One region of the Photobacterium kishitanii genome, then DNA from elsewhere that is predicted to be linked to it. Evidence: predicted binding sites of a transcription regulator. Region 1 holds the regulator's gene; the other holds the start of a gene.

Region 1 (6,092 bases):
GCTTAGCTTTTATGAGTCTGATAGTGATTTATTATTATTGTTACCGCCAAGCCAATGCACTCAATGCGTTTTTATTGGGCGAAGCTGAAGCTCGTCATATGGGCGTTAATGTTCAACACCTCAAACGCAGTTTAATTATTGTGTGTGCCGCAGGTGTAGGGATCACGGTGGCGATTACAGGCCCGATTGGCTTTATAGGGCTGGTGATCCCTCATTTAGGTCGTATGATTTCAGGGCCAAACCATAGAACATTATTACCAATTTCCGCTATTTTAGGCGCTTTAATACTGCTCGTCGCAGATATGATCGCTCGTAGTGCCTTTGCACCACAAGAACTTCCGGTGGGTATTATTACTGCTATCTTAGGCGCACCATTTTTCATCTATTTACTTAATAAGCAAAAAGGCAGAATCGCATGACGGCGACATTCTCACACTCGACGGCGATTACAGCACGCAACTTACAGCTCACATTAGCCGATAAAGTATTATTAGATAACTTCAGTATTGATATTAAAGCGGGTGAAGTCACTGCGCTTTTAGGCCCTAATGGAGCAGGTAAAAGTACCCTTCTCAAAATATTATGTGGTGAAATGACCCCTGAAAGCGGTGATGTGGCATTTTTCGATCGTGATATTAATGAGTGGCAACGCGCAGAACTAGCACGCCATTTAGGTATATTACCGCAACATAGCTCACTCTCTTTTGCTTTTACATGTAAAGAAGTGGTCGAGCTTGGCACCATGCCTCTTTGCTTATCACGTCAGGAAATAGATCATATAACCACCCAAACTATGCACAACACTGATGTTATTCATCTCTCTCAACGCTTATATCCAACCTTATCCGGCGGAGAAAAACAGCGGATCCATTTCGCGCGAGTATTAACGCAACTAAGCCAAGCTAATAACAAGTGTATCTTAATGTTAGATGAACCAACCTCAGCACTGGATTTAGCCCATCAACATAAAACGCTGCAAGCCGCACAGGCAATGGCTGCACAAGGTGCTGCGGTGATCGTAGTATTACATGATCTCAATTTAGCGGCGCAGTACGCTCAAAGAATGGTAATTATTCAACACGGGAAAATTCAAGCGGATGGTTCACCATGGCAAGCATTAGATCCAGCAGTGATTAATGCCGTCTATGGCTGGCAAGTTTCCGTTCACTCCCACCCTATTCATGGTTACCCTTACCTATTATCATCGTGTTAAAAAACAGCATCATTAATGAATCCATCAAGTAAATTTCAGTAACACGACGATAAATTTGCTGAAATTTACGTTTTTTTGTTGATAGCATCAAATAATTTAATCCAAAACAATAGAATCGTTGCACTACGCTCAACACTCAGTAAAATGTGAACGCAAGCGATTACACTTGAAAAATATGCAATAATTATAAAGCCGCAAAATAAATGCGGATTTTGGCGTTGAATACAATTAAAGTCTGTAATAGGCACTGAATCGGTGTCAAATTGAATAATTAACGAGATGCTTTACATAAGTAAGATGGATTTTATTAATCTCAGTGATTACTCAATTTGATACCACACTATTAGCTAGAAACGCCTCTAGCGCTCATTATTAGAAGAATAAATATGGCAACCATTAAAGATGTTGCACGTATGGCTGGGGTTTCAACCACAACAGTTTCACACGTGATCAATAAAACGCGCTTTGTAGCAGAAGCAACACAGAAAAAAGTACTTGCGGCAGTTGAAGACCTTAACTATGCACCAAGTGCTGTTGCGCGTAGTCTAAAATGTAATACCACCCGTACTATTGGCATGCTAGTAACAAAGTCGACCAACCCTTTTTTTGCTGAAGTTGTACATGGTGTTGAAGAGTATTGCTATCGTGAAGGCTACACCCTAATTTTATGTAATACCGAAGGGAATCTTTCTAAGCAACGCGATTACTTACGCATGCTTGCAGAAAAACGTGTCGATGGCTTATTAGTGATGTGTTCTGATCTTGACCAAAAATTATTGGATCTTCTTGAGCGCCAAAAAGACTTACCAATGGTGATTATGGATTGGGGCCCAGAGAGTCCACATACCGATAAAATTCAAGATAATGCAGAACAAGGTGGCTATATAGCGACCAAATACTTTATCGATCATGGTCATACTCTCATTGGTTGCTTATCTGGCCACAATGACAAGTCTACTTGTCGTGAGCGCCTAAAAGGCTTTAATAAAGCAATGGCAGAAGCAAACTTAGCGGTTAACGAAGACTGGATCCTTGAAGGTGACTTTGAGTGTGATTCAGCAGTAAAAGCCGCTGAGAAATATATTGCAATGACTGAACGCCCAACGGCTATTTTTTGCTTTAATGACATTATGGCAATGGCACTTATTAGTACGTTTGAACAAGCAGGATTACGTGTACCTGGTGATATTTCAATCATCGGTTATGACAACATTGATCTAGCACCTTACTTTGCGCCACCACTAACGACTATCCATCAACCAAAACGTCGTTTAGGCAAAACAGCTATTAAGATTTTAATGGAGCGCATGAAAGATAAAGATCACGAACGTCAAATTTTTGAAATGGCGCCGGCTATCGTCGAACGAAAATCTGTAAAAGATTTACGCTAATACCGTCAATTATTGATCAAGCCAATATTTATATTGGCTTTTTCACTCTATATAATAACTACTATTCTCACCGCTTTTAAAACGACCATTCCAACCAAAAAATACGAGCAATGTCACATATTCACCAGCTTTCGTTAATATTCAAACTTACCTTGTTCAAAGATCGAATATAATGATTCGTGTAAATACATATAATAGTAAGCAAAAGACTTACAGGCTATAAATAAACTTTCGATACTGATTATTTTATTTATAGAGGAATGCATGGATGATTTAAAGTAGTTAAATTTTCATGTAAATAGCTTTAATAATAAAGTAAATTTACGACTACTTTAATGTTAGCTGACACTCATTTATTCATCGAGTAGAAGTATGGACAAAGCAATATTAAAAAACTCATTAAAACTATTAGATCATTTAGGTAATGTAAAATCACGCTCAATGTTTGGTGGCTTTGGTATTTTCGCAGGCGAAGCAATGTTCGCACTAGTGGTTAATAATAAACTCCATCTACGAGCAAATTCAAAAACAGAAGAGGAATTTAAACAAGCGGGTTTAGAACCTTATATATATAAAAAACGTGGTTTCCCTGTAACAACGAAACACTATGCCATTCTTGATGAGTGGTGGGAACACCCTGAAAAAATAGTAGAACAAGCTAAATATTCACTTAAAGCAGCACAAGAAGACAAAAAAGCCAAAGAATGTTGTACTCCAGATAGAATTAAAGATTTACCTAATTTACGACTTTCAAATGAAAGAATGCTCAAGAAAATAGGTATTAAAACTATTGAACAGTTACATAATATTGGTGCACTCGAAGCTTATAAAGCGTTACAAAAAACACAAGAAACGACTTTAAGTATAGAGTTATTATGGGCACTAGAAGGTGCCATACATGGCCAACATTGGTCAGTAATACCTGAAAGCAGACGCAATGAACTGCTAGCAAAACTATAATAAATATATCCGTCAACTGGCTAAGTGACACTTAAGAATAAAGAGGCCTTGTGCCTCTTTAATTTATTCTAGAGCTGAATTTGTATTCGCCTACTAGCATTGTCATCTAAATTTAATCTTAATAAAATTGCATAATATTACTTATTTAAATATGCGTATTAATAAATAATCTAAATACCACAATAAAACATAATTTTTTATTTCTTAAATGTCAGTTCTATATCACTTACCTAAAACGTATCTTTAACGTTCGACAACGATTATTTATCATTCATCAACGCTCTCATATCATTAGTGCGATTTACGGCCATAACTACACGGTAAAGACTCTATTTGCTGTTGTTATTTCAAGCAATTTCTCGAATAATCAAAATTTTTTTTATTAAATGAAATACAATGTCACTTCTCTCGGTCTTGCTACTTAAGAGTTTGTGTAACTTTCATTTAATAAGGATATACCTTGCGTATACTAACCAAAAATACATTTTCATTATGGGTAAAACCTTTACTGTGGCTACAAGCCCGCCATTTTGGCAAAGTACTCAACCCCGCCAAACTATGGGGACGTAAGCCTGTTCTTTTCTGGTTAGTTGCTTTGTTCTTTGGTTATCTTGACCGTAAAAAATCACCGATTGATGCCGTTATACGATCATTAGTGTGTGTCCGTGTATCACAACTTAATAATTGCGCATTTTGTGTCGATGCTAACGGTATGAAACTCGCAGAACGTTGCCACTCAGTAGAAAAAATAAAAGCATTGGCAAATTGGCAATCTTCTGAGTACTTTTCAGAACAAGAACAAGCCGTATTAGCCTATACAGAAGCAATGACAATTACTGGACAACATGTCAGTGACGAAATGCTTACGGCACTCGCTGCTTGGTATAGTAGTGATGATATTGTAGAGCTAACAGCATTAGTGAGTTTTCAAAATTTATCAGCTAAATTTAATACTGCACTTGATGTACCTGCGCAAGGGTTTTGCTCATTACCAATTCAGCCACAAACAAGCAGCAACTCTCAAAAAAACACAACCCAAGCTTCTTCTGATTCAAATAAAAAACCACTAGGGAGCTTAGATGAAAAATAACAAAATTTTATTATTGGTTGTCATCGCAACGATTATTAGCACTTGGTTCTATTTTGACCTGAGTCATTTTCTTACCCTTGAATATGCTAAGCGTGAGCAATTAGCCTTACAGCACCATATTACCGAAAATCCAGTCATTGCCTACGTCAGCTTTTTCAGTTTATACGTATTAGTGACGGCTCTTTCTATTCCTGGCGCATCTATATTAACCTTATTAGGAGCTGCATTATTTGGTTTTTGGACCAGCCTCATTATAGTGTCGTTCGCCAGTACCATTGGTGCAACGTTAGCATTTCTATCAAGCCGTTTTATATTACGTGATTGGGTACAATCAAAATTTGGTCATCGCTTAGCGACACTAAACAAAGGCATAGAAAAAGAAGGTGCTTTCTATTTATTAAGTTTACGTTTAATACCTGTTTTTCCTTTTTTCCTCATCAATCTATTAATGGGATTAACTTCAATTAAAACCCGTACGTTTTTCTGGGTTAGCCAATTAGGTATGTTAGCAGGTACTGCCGTTTATATTAATGCCGGCACCCAATTAGGTAAAATAGAGTCACTGAGTGGCATTATCTCTGCCCCCGTTTTAACGTCTTTATTTTTACTCGGACTTTTCCCATTAATTGTAAAATGGGTAATGAAAATCATGAAAAATAAAAAACGCTATCAACAATGGCAACAACCCACCCACTTTGATCAAAACTTAGTGGTTATCGGTGCTGGTGCTGGTGGTTTAGTCAGTGCTTATATTGCCGCAGCAGTAAAAGCTGAAGTAACCCTGATTGAACGTCACAAAATGGGCGGTGATTGTTTAAATACTGGTTGCGTGCCGTCTAAAGCACTTATTCGTGCGGCGCATACCGCTGCTGATATTAATCATGCAGCACGACTTGGGATTGATGCTCAAATTAACAGTGTTGATTTTTCTAAAGTCATGGCGCGCATTCAACATGTTATTCAAAAAATTGAACCCCATGATTCTATCGAGCGTTACAGCAAACTTGGCGTCAATTGCATAACTGGTGATGCAAAAATCTTGTCTCCGTGGGAGGTTGAAGTGAATGGCAGCCGTATTACTACGCGTAATATCGTTATTGCCACTGGCGCACGGCCACTTGTTCCTGCTATTGCTGGTTTAGACGACGTCGACTATTTAACCTCTGATACCATCTGGCAGCTTAAAGCGCTTCCTAAACGATTATTGATTCTTGGTGGTGGTCCGATTGGATGTGAATTAGCCCAAAGTTTTTGTCGCTTAGGTGCAGCGGTCACTATGGTTGAAATGGCACCACAATTATTGATTCGTGAAGATACTGACGCCGCAACGTTAATTGAACAATCTCTCACCCACGATGGCGTAACACTATTATTACAGCATAAAGCAATACGCTTTGAGTCGACTATTGATGTACACGGACAACGCACACAATCTGCG
Region 2 (6,092 bases), 1.2 Mb from region 1:
ACAAAAGAGTGATTCTTTGTTCTTTAATGAAATGGCGGGTTCTAGAATGCCAATTGCAGTTTCTCACGGTGAAGGGCGAGTTGAAGTACGTAATGCTGCTCACCTTACTGCGATTGAGCAATCTGGCACGATTGCGCTTCGTTACCTTGATAACTATGGTAACGTAACTCAAAATTATCCAGCGAACCCGAACGGCTCACCCAACGGTATTACTGGTTTAACGACCCAAGATGGGCGTGTCACTATCATGATGCCACATCCAGAGCGTGTATTCCGTACTGTCGCTAACTCTTGGCATCCAGATGATTGGAATGAAAATAGCCCATGGATGCGTATGTTCCGTAATGCACGGGTTAACTTTAGCTAACGTTGACGTTATCTAGCATTATAAAAGCTGCCATTGTTGGCAGCTTTTTTTATGTGGTAACTATGGCAATTATAAAATTAAGGATGAAGTTGACATTGATCACATTAACCTTGAAAAAACATTGGGATAATTAACGTAACCAATAAGTAAAAATGACCACAGTGTCGTTACAAGGATGAAACAATAATAATGGGATTGGATATTCCCAGCAGTTATCGCCTAATTGGTGCGACTAAATTACTTGCTGTAGTAGTGATTATTGGTCTAATTCAACATGTTGAGATGTTAATTCATGCATTAAGATTTGATTTGCTCGGTATGGTGCCAGTGATTGTCACGATATTGGTCTTGATTTCAGGTGTACTTGCCTGTATTGGATTATTTCTTGGTCAGAAATGGGGGTTTATTCCGCTCTATTTCTATATACCAGCAGTAACATTATTTCTGCAATTTAGTTTGATTCCTTTTATTCCTAATGTTTTTCCTGCTAAATATCATGATATTGCTATTATGGTGATCAATGGCTTGGTATTACTGTATTCAGTGTTGCTACTTTTGCGGCGCATGGAGACTAATTACATTCAAGACTATTAAATGTTATTAAATTACTGCATTGAATCTGTGATAATAACCTTAATTTAATCAAGTCGGTGATCTCGGTCCCGATCTTCTGCTCAGCAAAGGATGATGATAATGAAAAAAATTGAAGCCATTATTAAGCCATTTAAACTTGATGATGTTCGTGAGGCGTTAGCTGAAGTGGGTATCACAGGCATGACAGTGTCAGAAGTAAAAGGATTTGGTCGTCAAAAAGGCCATACTGAACTTTACCGTGGTGCAGAATACATGGTCGATTTTTTGCCTAAAGTTAAAATCGAAATTGTTGTAACAGATGAAGTTGCAGAGCAATGTATTGAAACGATTGTGGAAACTGCACAAACGGGCAAAATTGGTGATGGTAAAATCTTCATGTTTGATATTGAGCGTGTAGTACGTATTCGTACTGGCGAAGAAGATGAAGATGCTATTTAAATTGTGGTGATTAATCATAATTGAGATTGAATTTGGGGCAGCTAAGCAGCCCCTTTTTTATGGGATTATTTTTTAAGTTGGAGAGTTGCAGTATAGCGTTCAGGCTTGTAATTAATTGCCAATACCATATTGATCATAATCACACCCACAATAGACAGTATTAACAACTCTGGACTGATAAATAGACAAGAAGTAATTAAAATCATGCTATCAATCGCAAGTTGAATTTTACCGGCAGAAATTCCAAATTTATGCTGTAGAAAGAGTACCAACACATTAAAGCCGCCTAGGCTGGTGTGATGACGGAAAAGAATTAACATCCCCACTCCCAGTAATAAGCCTCCAAATACTGCGGCAAAAACAGGGTTAAGTACCTCAATGGTGATCAAGTGCGGTAAAGCATCAACCATCACGGAAACTAAGCCGCCACAAAGAATACTGCTAAGTGCAAACCGTTTACCCATTTGAAACCACGCCATTAAATAAAATGGGCAATTGAGAATAAAATACAACCCCCCTAATGAAATCGGTACAAAGTGACTGACTAACAAAGCTAACCCCGCAGTTCCGCCAGTTAATAAATGGCTTTGTTGGAGTAAAAAAAGTCCTACTGCGGCAAATAATGTCCCGGTAAAAATAGCAATAACGTTTTCATAGCTTGGGTGTTTATTGATGTGCACATTATCCTCCTTGTGATGAATTATGATTGTAAAAGGATTAAGGTGTTAACAATAGTTTGCATGTTAAATTAGTGATTGTGGCGCGTATTTAATTATTTACGCCAATGTAAAATAATTGAGTGGGTTTGCGGTGGCTGTCTACATTAATGCGAGGTAAAAAATAGCGTGTAAAATTTAGTTAAACCATCAAGATAATAAATAAAACATCATTTAGTACTTTCTGATTTAGATCAATTTATGTAAGATGGTCGACAGATAAAAAGTAAAACGAAAACGTTTGCGTCCCCGTGGCGCCTAGGTTTGTTGTTTTTCGTTTTTTACTTAAAATAGTATAAAACTTAGCTGAGTCAGGAGATACAGATGTTAAAGCGCGATATGAACATTGCTGATTATGATGCGGAACTATTTGCAGCTATTCAGGAAGAAACTGCCCGTCAGGAAGAACACATCGAGTTGATTGCTTCTGAAAACTACACTAGTCCACGTGTAATGGAAGCGCAAGGTTCTCAGCTGACAAATAAATATGCTGAAGGTTACCCAGGTAAGCGTTACTACGGTGGTTGTGAGTTTGTTGATAAAGCTGAGCAGCTTGCAATTGATCGTGCTTGTCAGCTATTTGGTGCTGAATATGCAAACGTTCAACCGCATTCAGGCTCTCAAGCGAATAATGCTGTTTACATGGCATTATTGAATGCAGGTGATACTGTATTAGGTATGAGCTTGGCACATGGTGGCCATTTAACGCATGGTTCTCCTGTAAACTTCTCTGGTAAGTTATATAACATCATTCCTTATGGTATTGATGAAAATGGTCAAATTGACTATCAAGAAATGGAAGCTTTAGCGTTAGAGCATAAACCGAAAATGATCATCGGTGGTTTCTCTGCTTATTCTCAAGTTGTTGATTGGGCTAAAATGCGTGAAATCGCTGACAAAGTTGGCGCATATTTCTTTGTTGATATGGCACACGTTGCCGGTCTTATTGCTGCTGGTGTTTATCCAAACCCAGTACCACATGCGCATGTGGTAACAACGACGACCCATAAAACATTAGCAGGTCCGCGTGGTGGTTTAATCCTATCAAGCGAAGGCGAAGATCTTTATAAAAAGCTAAACTCAGCAGTTTTCCCTGGCGGCCAAGGTGGCCCATTAATGCATGTTATCGCAGCAAAAGCGGTTGCATTTAAAGAAGCAATGGAGCCTGAGTTCAAAGTTTACCAAGCAAATGTGGTTGTAAACGCAAAAGCAATGGTTGATGAGTTTATCAAGCGTGGTTATAACATTGTCTCTGGTAGTACTGAAAATCACTTGTTCCTAGTGGACTTGATTGATAAAGGTATTACAGGAAAAGAAGCGGATGCAGCACTAGGTGCAGCTAATATTACTGTTAATAAAAATAGCGTTCCAAATGACCCACGTAGTCCATTTGTAACTTCAGGTATTCGTGTTGGTACGCCTTCAATTACACGTCGTGGTTTTAACGCTGATGATGCACGTCAACTTGCGGGTTGGATGTGTGATGTGTTAGATAACGTCAATGATATTGCGGTTATTGAAGCAACCAAAATGAAAGTACTTGAAATTTGTAAGCGCCTTCCTGTTTACGCATAATGTGGTGATGGTGCGGTGATTTAATCCCCATCATTACACGTCATATAAGGCTTGCCTGTTTATAGGTGAGCCTTTTTTGTTTTATTAATAAAGTAACAATTATAATTATTAATGATGATTGTTACTTTTTAAGCCAATTTATTAGAAAAAAAGGGGTGATAGTCTTATTAAAGTGATGAAATGGGTTACACTGAGTCGATTGAATGTAGGAGGCTAAATGCATTGTCCTTTTTGCGGTGCAAATGACACCAAAGTAATCGATTCCCGATTGGTTGCAGATGGCCACCAAGTGCGCCGACGCCGCCAATGTTTAGCGTGTAATGAACGCTATACTACGTTTGAAACGGCAGAGCTTGTTATGCCTCGCGTAGTTAAAACAAATGGTAACCGTGATCCGTTTAATGAAGATAAATTACGCGGCGGTATTCAACGTGCGTTAGAAAAACGTCCTGTGAGTACTGATGATATTGAACGTGCGATCAATAGCATTAAATCTTGCCTTCGAGCAACGGGTGAACGTGAAGTCCCGTCAGAGATGATAGGTAATTTAGTTATGGAAGCATTAAAAGAATTGGATAAAGTTGCTTATATCCGTTTTGCTTCTGTTTATCGCAGTTTTGAAGATATTCGTGAGTTTGGTGAAGAAATCGCCAAGCTGGAACGTTAAGACTAATAAATAATGACACACACTGATCAACAAATGATGTCGCGAGCGATAGCGCTTGCCAAGCATGGCTGTTATACCACCGCACCTAATCCAAATGTTGGGTGTGTGATTGTCAATGATGGCGACATTGTCGGTGAAGGTTATCATTATCAAGCCGGGCAACCTCATGCTGAAGTGTTTGCCTTACGACAGGCACAGCAGCGTGCACAAGGTGCAACGGTATATGTAACCTTAGAGCCTTGCTCTCACTATGGACGCACGCCACCTTGTGCTGAAGCCTTAATCAATGCCAAGGTCGCACGGGTTGTCTGTGCTATGGTTGATCCTAACCCCGCCGTTGCTGGACGAGGTATTGCCTTATTGCGAGCAGCTGGTATTGAGGTTGATGTCGGTGTCTTAGCATCGCAAGCACAAGCACTCAATCCAGGCTTTATTAAGCAAATGTCACATCAAATGCCGTATGTAGAGCTCAAACTAGCGGCGAGTTTAGATGGACGAACAGCATTAGCTAATGGTGTCAGTAAATGGATAACCGGTCCTAAAGCGCGTGCTGACGTACAACATTTTCGTGCGCAGGCTGGAGCGATCTTATCAACCAGTGCGACGGTTATTGCAGATGATCCTTCACTGAATGTCCGCTGGAGTGAATTAGAAGAGTCAGTACAACAAGCTTACCCTCAATCCGCATTACGTCAGCCTATACGGGTTATTATTGATAGTCAGAATCGACTCACGCCTGAATACCAACTGTTTCATCTTCCGGGAGAGACGATCCTTGCTCGAACTGAAATCGGTACAGAAGCGTGGCCTGATTCAGTACAGCAATGGCAAATCCCCACCCAAACTGATAGTCATCAGCTTGATTTAGTTGTTTTAATGTCGCGGTTGGCAAATTACGGTATTAATCATATTTGGGTTGAAGCTGGCGCTCGTCTGGCTGGAGCATTATTGCAACAGCAGCTAGTTGATAGTTTGATTTTATATCAAGCACCTAAGTTGATGGGCAGTGATAGCCGTGGTTTGATTGATATCACTGGGCTGACAGCAATGTCACAAACACCGCTATTAACGATAACTGATGTTGGTATGATTGATTGTGATATTCGCATTATAGCAACCGTACACAATAATAAATCAAGTAGTGAAATTAAGGGTTTATCATGTTCACTGGAATTATAGAAGCTGTCGGTAAAATATCTGCGCTAACACCTAAAGGTGCTGATGTTTCTGTTACCGTTGATTCAGGATTATTAGATTTAGCTGATGTTAAGTTAGGCGATAGTATTGCCACTAACGGCGTATGTCTCACTGTCGTAAAACTGACGGGTAAAGGTTATGTTGCTGATCTTTCATTAGAAACATTAAACCGTACTGCATTTGCAAATTATAAAGCCGGCCAAGTCGTTAATTTAGAAAAAGCCATGTTAGCAACCACGCGTTTTGGTGGGCATATGGTTTCTGGTCATATTGATGCTGTAGCTGAAGTGATTGAGCGGCAGCATATTGGTCGTGCAATTGAATTTTGGATTAAAGTACCGCCACAGCTTGCAAAATATATTTCAGAGAAAGGTTCGGTGGCTGTCGATGGTATCAGCTTGACGGTGAATGCTGTTCGTGGCAATGAGTTTAAATTAACGATTGTGCCACATACTGCTGCTGAAACGACAATGGCTGATTTCAATGTTGGTCGTAAAATTAACCTTGAGGTTGATGTTATCGCGCGTTACCTTGAACG

What was found. Region 1 encodes PurR, which represses purine synthesis genes. Its sites were predicted from a motif close to TNANGNAAACGTTTNCNTNA; they were not measured.
Region 2: the regulator PurR is predicted to act here: its motif matches at 2,345-2,364, upstream of glyA (serine hydroxymethyltransferase).

The regions. Positions count from the first base shown of each region.
Region 1 is NZ_LN794352.1:1,419,613-1,425,704, reverse strand. It holds gene PPBDW_RS06800 (FecCD family ABC transporter permease) at 1-419, shown strand, start outside; gene PPBDW_RS06795 (heme ABC transporter ATP-binding protein) at 416-1,213, shown strand; gene purR (HTH-type transcriptional repressor PurR) at 1,600-2,604, shown strand; gene PPBDW_RS06785 (TfoX/Sxy family DNA transformation protein) at 2,977-3,564, shown strand; gene PPBDW_RS06780 (carboxymuconolactone decarboxylase family protein) at 4,025-4,654, shown strand; gene PPBDW_RS06775 (FAD-dependent oxidoreductase) at 4,644-6,092, shown strand, end outside.
Region 2 is NZ_LN794352.1:2,612,459-2,618,550, reverse strand. It holds gene purL (phosphoribosylformylglycinamidine synthase) at 1-367, shown strand, start outside; gene PPBDW_RS12300 (hypothetical protein) at 557-961, shown strand; gene glnB (nitrogen regulatory protein P-II) at 1,061-1,399, shown strand; gene PPBDW_RS12290 (YitT family protein) at 1,465-2,073, opposite strand; gene glyA (serine hydroxymethyltransferase) at 2,440-3,690, shown strand; gene nrdR (transcriptional regulator NrdR) at 3,908-4,357, shown strand; gene ribD (bifunctional diaminohydroxyphosphoribosylaminopyrimidine deaminase/5-amino-6-(5-phosphoribosylamino)uracil reductase RibD) at 4,370-5,536, shown strand; gene PPBDW_RS12270 (riboflavin synthase) at 5,518-6,092, shown strand, end outside.